2 regions of the Cytobacillus kochii genome follow, and region 1 is predicted to be linked to the other one. Evidence: riboswitches for the same ligand, from Rfam matches in the RefSeq annotation. Region 1 holds a riboswitch; the other holds the start of a gene.
What was found. A riboswitch is a leader RNA that binds a small molecule or an ion and turns the genes downstream of it on or off. The one in region 1 is predicted to bind S-adenosylmethionine.
Positions count from the first base shown of each region.

Region 2: linked by a shared signal. The riboswitch ahead of LG276_RS19630 (iron-containing alcohol dehydrogenase family protein) and the one ahead of LG276_RS08190 (LLM class flavin-dependent oxidoreductase) in region 1 are both predicted to bind S-adenosylmethionine.

Region 1 covers NZ_CP085254.1:1,535,276-1,539,481, reverse strand. Annotated here, with positions in the region: gene LG276_RS08195 (MetQ/NlpA family ABC transporter substrate-binding protein) at 1-453, opposite strand, end outside; gene LG276_RS08190 (LLM class flavin-dependent oxidoreductase) at 471-1,868, opposite strand; SAM riboswitch class I at 2,028-2,140, opposite strand; gene LG276_RS08185 (fatty acid--CoA ligase family protein) at 2,203-3,762, opposite strand; gene LG276_RS08180 (lipoate--protein ligase) at 3,973-4,206, opposite strand, start outside.
Region 2 covers NZ_CP085254.1:3,828,645-3,832,850, reverse strand. Annotated here, with positions in the region: gene LG276_RS19640 (methionine ABC transporter ATP-binding protein) at 1-549, opposite strand, end outside; gene LG276_RS19635 (MetQ/NlpA family ABC transporter substrate-binding protein) at 589-1,410, opposite strand; gene LG276_RS19630 (iron-containing alcohol dehydrogenase family protein) at 1,407-2,522, opposite strand; SAM riboswitch class I at 2,614-2,729, opposite strand; gene LG276_RS19625 (hypothetical protein) at 2,809-3,384, opposite strand; gene LG276_RS19620 (GNAT family N-acetyltransferase) at 3,597-4,136, shown strand.

The DNA.
Region 1 (4,206 bases):
AGCATCACGCGCAACTGTTAATCCTCTCGCTAAATTTGTAGGATCATTAGCAATGGCCATCGTGCTGCCATCTTTCACTTCTTCAAGGGAGTTGAATTTTTCTGAATATATACCAATTGGAGCTGTAGGAACAGAAATAATATCTACTAGATCCATCCCTTTTTCAGAGTTAAAATTCTCTAAGTACACTTTATGTTGAAATAAATTACCATCCAAATCTCCACTATCTAAAGCAATATTCGGTTGAACATAATCATTAAATTCCTTTACTTCTACTTTGTACCCTTTTTCCTCAAGTAGTGGTGCTACACCTTGCTCAAGCATATCACTATAAGGAACTGTCGCCCCTAATACCATCTCTTTCTTTTCTTCGCCGGATGAACCTGATGCCCCACATGCACTTAAAACAGTGCAACAAATCAGTACAAAAAATAGTAACCAAACTTTTCTCATACCCTTCACCTCTTATTTTAATTGTTTATTTTTTCGCCTTTACGAAATTTACTTCCTGGATGACCACTCGGTAAAAGAGGCGAGCCGTGAGTAAAAAGCTTTTCTCTTAACGTACCCTGTTTGTATTCCTTTTTATATAAACCACGTTCTTGTAGAATCGGAATAACAAGCTCAATAAAATCTTCCAAATCTGCTGGCGTTACTAAATGATTTAAATTAAAACCATCGACCCCAGAGGCTTCAAACTGATATTGAATTTGGTCTGCTACTTCTGATGGATTGCCGACAATTATGTTGTCTCTATCTAATCCTTCTAATTTTGAAATCGCTTCTTTAATCGATAGTTTTTTCTTCGCATCTTTCGTTAATGAAGCAGCTTTATAATGCCCATGCTCTGTAGCTTTAAATTCAAATGGGTTATCTAACTCATCCTTTGTAAATTCCGCAACATTATAACCGCTTGCGCCCCCAAACTGTGCTTTCGCTGCATCTGCACTCCATAATTGGTTGTATTCAGCAAATTTCTCTTCCGCTTCTTCAGTTGTCTTACCTACAATGACTGTTAGGAAAGTGAATATTTTAATATCTTCCGGGTTTCTGCCATATTCAGCCGCTTGTTTTCGAATATCCTCTGTATAATGTCTTACTCTTTCAGGAGTTGGCCCACCTACAAATACACATTCTGCATGTTTTGCTGCAAAAGCACGACCTTTAGGAGAAGTCCCTGCTTGATATAAAACAGGTGTTCTTTGTTGTGAAGGTTCTGTTAAATGCGGTCCTTCGACTTCAAAATATTCTCCCTTATGGTGAATTTCATGGATTTTCTTACGGTCGATTAATAGCCCTTGTTCTGTATCTTCTATCACCGCTCCATCTTCCCAGCTTGATTCCCACAGTTTATAAACGACATCCATATATTCATCGGCAATTTCATAACGCTTATCGTGTTTGATCATATCTTTGAAACCAAAATTTCTTGCTGCATTAGGAAGATAGGAAGTAACGATGTTCCATGCCACTCTTCCTTTTGTCAAATGATCTAATGTGGAAAATCGTCTTGCCTGCCCAAAAGGTGGCTCATATGTTGTACTCACCGTTAATGCAAATGACAGATGCTCTGTCACTGCAGCCATAGCAGGGATGACAAACGCCCCATCATTAACAGGAAACTGTAATCCATCATTAATTGAAGGTTCTTTGCTTTCTTTATACGTATCATAAACACCTAATACATCCGCAAAAAAGACAGCATCGAATTTTCCCTTCTCGAGTGTTTTGGCTAATTCCATCCAATAATTAATATCTTTATAGGCACGATGTCGTTTGGAATCTTTATGCTTCCATAGCCCATGAGAATTGTGCATTGCACTTGTCATTTCAAATGCATTCAATATCATTTGTTTTTTATAACTCATACTGCCATTACCTCCTCTAACGCTTCTACAAAAGAAGCATAATAATGTATTTATCAATTGTGCTAAGAATGTTTATCGCTTTTGGTGGTCCAATCAGCCATAAAAAAACCTCTTCCTAAAAAGGAAGAGGTAACGTACGCTCATAAATATTTCATTCTCTTCCTATCTTTCAAGCTAAAATACTAGCTTGCTGGAATTGGCACAGTACTTTCGATGCTAAGTCTGTTGCCGAGGCTTCGTAGGGCCAGTCCCTCCACCTCTCTAGATAGTGGTTATTTAATTGATATAGTAACTCTAAAATATTTAGAATCTTTTGTCAACATGTTTTTTTAACTTATGCTTCTTGATTTTCTAAGACCTTTTTCTTTAGAGCACGACGCAGTATCTTTCCTGTTGTATTCTTCGGCAATTCTTCTAAAAATTCTATAGAGGAAGGGATTTTGTATTTAGCTAACTTTTCTTTACAATAGGCCAATAAATGTGCCTCCGTTAAATTTTCAGTTTTAGGTACAATATAGGCTAAAACTTTTTCTCCTGTATTCTGATCAGGTACACCTAAAACAGCCGCTTCAACAATGTCAGGATGGTCATAAAAAACCTCTTCTACTTCCCTTGGATACACATTATAGCCGCCAACAATTATCATATCTTTCTTACGGTCAACAATGTAGAAGTATCCTTCTTCGTCCTTCTTAGCTAGGTCACCTGTATATAACCAACCTTCCTTTAAACAGGCAGCTGTTTCTTCAGGCATTTTGTAATATCCTTTCATAACGTTAGGGCCTTTCACAACAAGCTCCCCTACTTCACCTACAGCGACCTCTTCTCCCAATTCATTAACTACTTTATTTTCAACATGAATAATAGATGTGCCAATCGACCCCGGTTTCCGTGGACGATCTAGTGGGTTAAAGCATGTGACCGGAGAAGCTTCTGATAACCCATAGCCTTCAGAAATAACCACATTGAATTTTTTCTCGAAATTTTCTAACAATGCAACAGGTAGTGAAGCACCTCCAGAAATACATAATCTCATAGATTGGAAGACATCAGGGTTGCCTTCAGGATATTGATAAAGAAAATTATACATTGTAGGAACGCCGGCAAAAACAGTTGGCTTGTATTTTTCCGCTAAACGGAAAATTTCTTTCGGACTAAATTTAGGGTCTATTAAGATCGTTGCTCCACTTATAAGAGGTGCATTCAAAGCAACCGTTAAGCAAAACACGTGAAACATAGGTAAGGTTGTAATCACCGTGTCACGTTCATTAATTTGCAAATAGTCCGCGACATCACTCGCATTACTAAACAGGTTACGATGAGTTAACATGGCTCCTTTAGGTTTGCCTGTTGTTCCTGATGTATAGAGTATAATCGCGACATCATCGGGTGTCACATCTGCATCAGCAAATGTTACATCCCCATTGGAAACAAGCTCTGAAAACGATTTCAATTTAGGAAATACCGACTTATCTCCCAGAGCTGGAAGTCCACTTGTTTGACCGGTTTCGCAGACAATATAATGCTTAATATCGGTTAATAAATGATGCATTTTTTCTGCTAATGGTAATAATTGCTCAAGCATAATCACCGCTTTTACATCGCCATCTTTTAAAATATAGCCAATTTCTTCAGGCGTATAGATAGGGTTTATCGGTATTACCTTTGCCCCTAGCTTTAACGCACCATATAAACTAATAACAAAATGCGGCGAATTACCAAGTAGCAAGGCAATATGATCGCCTTCCTTTATACCTAATGACGAAAGTCCTGATGCAAACCTTGTTACTTGTTCATCGAGCTCAGCGTATGTACTTGCTTGATCCATAAAATAATACGCATTTTTTTCCCCATTTTCTAAGGCAATCTTGTGAAGCTGACTTGTTAAATTCAAGTTTCTCCCTCTTTTCTGAATGAATAGTCATTCATTTTTATAATATAAATTTTCTAAATTTATTATATTAAAAGAAATTTCAGGATTCAAGTAGTCTACTAAGATCTACACTATTTTTTTCTTTATTAATAAAATAAAAAAGCATAAAAGTTCTTCATCCTTAACGGTGAAAATACTTTCATGCCTTAGTATTCACAGACTGATACAGCTTTAATATACTAAATTCACAAAGTCTTCTATTGTGATATTACCGAAATAATGTTTTATATTTATACCAGCTAGCGCCTTTTCAATTTCACTTTTTTCGTAGCGGATGCCTTCTAATTTTTCTTCAATATCGGTTACATCTCCGACACCAAAGAAATCACCGTAAATTTTACATTCAGTAATTTGTCCTTTTGTTACATTCAGTCTAATGTCAATAGAACCTACTGGGAATCTCTT
Region 2 (4,206 bases), 2.3 Mb from region 1:
GAGCAAATCAAGAATTGCCTCTGTTGTATCTGGATCTAAGGCGCTTGTTGCTTCATCGCTGAGTAATACTTCTGGTTCATGCGATAATGCACGTGCAATAGCAACCCTTTGCTTTTGGCCACCAGATAACTCAGCTGGATAAGCATTTTGTTTTTCACTTAAACCGACAATCTCTAAATATTTATTAACGCGGCTCTTTACTTCTTTCTTATCTAATCCTGTTAGTTTAAGAGGGATAGCAATATTATCATAAACTGTTGCTGTTTTTAATAAGTTAAACCCTTGAAAAATCATGCCGATATGACTTCTTGCTTCACGGAGTTTTCCTGGTGTTAGCGTGGTTAAATCCACCCCATTAACTTTTACAGAACCACTATCAGGTTTTTCAAGTAAGTTCACACAGCGAATTAATGTACTTTTACCAGCGCCGCTGTATCCGATAACCCCGTAGATTTCGCCTTGATTCACTGATAGTGAGACATCCTTTAATGCATGGATGCTTCCTTGTTTTCCTGTAAAGGTTTTGGTTATATTCTTAAGCTCTATCATGATTTGATGCTCCCTCCGTAACGCTCATTTTTAATCATTTTACCAAGAGACGATAACTGATCCGTCAAATTCCTCTTCAACAAACTTTTCAATTTCTTCACTGCGGTAGATATCAGCTAATTTTTCAAGAATTTCATCATCTTTATTCTCCGTACGGACAGCAGCGTGGTTTACGTAAGGTGAATCTTTAGGCTCGATAAAGATAGCGTCTTTAGAAGGAACAAAACCAGCTTCAATCGCAAAGTTCGTGTTAATAGCTGCAGCGTCAAGCTCTTCTAGCTGACGAGCGATTTGAGCAGAGTCAAGTTCAATAAATTCATAGTTACCATTGTTTTTTTCAATATCACGAACAGTTGAATTAATACCTGTTTCAGGATCTAATTCGATTAATCCAGCTTTTTCAAATAGTAATAGAGCTCGGCCACTATTTGTTGGGTCACTCGGAAGACCGATTTTTGCGCCGTCTTTTAATTCAGCTACATCTTTTACATTGAGTGCATAGATGCCCATCGGGAATGACACGGTATCAAAAGATTTAACTAAATCTAAATTTCTATCTTCTTTAAATGCATTAAAATAAGGCTCTGTTTGAAAAATGTTTAAGTCAATCTCTTTTTCAGCTAATGCAACATTTGGCATCACATAATCAGTAAATACTTGTGGTTTAATATTGATATCTTCTTCTTTAGCTAATTCAATTACTTTTTCTAAGATTTGCTCATGTGGACCTGCAGTGACACCAATGACTAATTCTTCATCGTCATATAACCCTTCTGTAGAGTTGCTGGCTTCATCACTACCACATGCAGCTAAGCCTGTTAAAGATAATAAGAATGTTCCAGTTAATAACCATTTTTTCATGATGTTTGAACTCCTTTTTGTTCATTTTGTTTTTCTAATAATCGAAGTGCTTGTAAAACAGATTGTTCACTTATCTCGTTTTTCATAAAGTGAATCGATTCAGTTGGAAGTATCGCCTTTTTCACAATTGTTTTCATTAATTGCTCGTCATTCACATCTATATTTAGAGTAGAGAGACTACTTGGCAATTGCCAGCTCTCATAAAACGGGAGAAGGTAATCAACTTCCGTCCATTTTTCTTCAATGGCCAATTGACCAAGAATCCCGTAAGCGACTAATTCCCCATGAAGGAAATCTTTGGCTGCATTCGCTACGGTTAGTCCATTGTGAAGCGAATGGGCACCAGCGATTCGTCCTGCCTTTTCGCCGAATCCACCGACCATGCCCCCAGTCATGATAATCGTTTCAATCACTCGAATAAGTGCTGGTGAGGTTTCGTTTTTGGCTACTGATTGTAGTGCGGCTTCACCATCATTAAGCAATGTATCTCGGCAAATTTTGGCTGAAAATTGCGAAACTTGTTTAGGTACAGGTAGTGTTTCTTCATGGTAAAGACTTTCAATTAGAGCTTCAGCTTCATAAAATTTGGCTAATGTATCCCCAATTCCTGCTTTTAAATAAGTTATAGGCGCATTAGCAATAATTTTAGGTTCAATCAATACGAGGGTTGTCGCAATAGGAAACTCGGTATAATGAGTAAAGCTGCCTTCTTCATTATAAAAAACACTTAATGGTGTCCAAGCGGCACAGGTAGCTGCGATTGTCGGTATAAGAATGGATTGAACAGATGCTTCAATCGCAACTGCTTTTGTTATATCTAATGCTGTCCCACCACCAATACCAATTACGCCATTAGCACCATCATTTGTTAATATTTCTTGGATGTCATGGACCTTTTTTAAGGTAGTGTGACCTTCTATGTAATGAAGGTGAATGTTGTTATCTATTACTTCCTTCGGCAAGTAGGGCTGCACGGCTTGCCAAGCTTTTTTACCGGTTATTATATGGTATTTGGAAACAGAAATATCTTTAAGTAGGTCGGGGAGTTCTGTTAGAATGCCTGAACCTAATAAATAATATCCTGGAGCCCCTTTTACGATTGTTGCAGTCATTTCTTCTCCTCGTTTCTCTTTTGATGTAATTATAAAAACAAAAATGCCTCTCATCATGAGAGGCATAAATATACTAGAATAGTAGTAACCTCTCTCATATATCAAAATACCAAATAGTATTTTGCAGGATTTAGCACCTGTTCATATGGGTATATGAATGGTTGCCGGGCGTCGCAGGGCCAGTCCCTCAGCCGCTCTTTATAAGAGAAAATGCTTTATTAAATTATATTCATAATATTATCTATTACATGAAAAGTCAATAACATAATTGAAATTAATCTTTAAACTAGTGATGGTGTTCTACTTGTGGGGTGTTTTCTTCAATCGGATGAATTGAGTTCTTGGCTTCTTGATGAATTCCCGATGCGCAGATAATGGCCATGCTTAATAAGAATGTTAGATAGAAGGGCACAGGTCGATTTTTCAATGCTTCCTTTAATGAATGTTTTTTGTGCATGAGAAGCATCATGGCAAAAATACTAATTAAATAAATCAGATCCATGCTAATGATCATAAATGTAACTTCACTGGGTACTAACATAATACCTAGCATTGCCCCCATCATACTTCCCATGAGACTTGACGCTTGAGCTTCAACGAGTCCGTTTGTTTTAAACGGTAGTCCTATAAAAATGGCAATGACAGCGCTAATGAGAATAGATAATACAGTTGCTTTAGCCATTTCTGGTAACCACACAGATATAATCAAACCGATTGTTAAGCTACTCGTCATACCAACCACCATGGGAATACATTTAGAATATTGGGTAGCTATTTCTTTGTTTTTTCTAACGGCACTAATAAAGAAAAAGAAACTGTAGCCGACAACTAAAAAAAGACTGAACAAAGCAAGCATATTCAAATTACCCTCCTTTGGATGCTCATAAAATATCTCGATGCCTCCTTTCATATATATTTTGTATCGTAGTGATTATGTCAGTGCAATGGTAAGAAACTTTTTATACTGTTCATTCGTAAATAGGTAAAGCAATATTTTTCAAACTAAAAAAAGTGGTAGTCTTAGTTTATAAGTTTTCATTCAGAACAGTTTGACAAAAAAAAAGGAGTTTTTATATGGGGGAAGAAATAAAGATTAGACCGATACATATAAATGATGCAAGAGATATTCATGAAATGCATAGGCAAGATTCTATAGTTCAACAGACAATGGCCTTATCATCGGGGAGATTAAAAGATATTGAAGATTATATTGAAGGACTTACAAAAGAAGACCATGTATTTGTTGCAGAATATAACGGTCATGTTCGAGGGGTAGCTTCCTTAGAAGAGAGAAGTGGAAAGTTGAGATATAGCGGTAATGTGTCCATCTCTATTAATGAAGAAGTACAAGGAAGAGGGATTGGTAAGACGCTTCTTGAGCGAATAGTAAAGCTTGCCGATGAAGAGTTAGGGCTCATCAGATTAGAGTTAGATGTATGTGCAGATAATATAAGGGCGTTGGCGTTATATGAAATGTTTAACGAGGCTTTGTCTAGCTCCGGACGCCATCGGCTCGAGGTCATAAGCCAATCCGTCAAAAAGGTTAAAAAACAACCTTTCTGCCGGCTCGTCTTATGCTTGTCACCGATAAGCGGGCGCCCTGCGCTTTTCTAATTTTATAGATGTCATTATTATGGGAAGAATTAAAGAGAACCTTTAAATAGAAACGATCTAATGTTAAAAT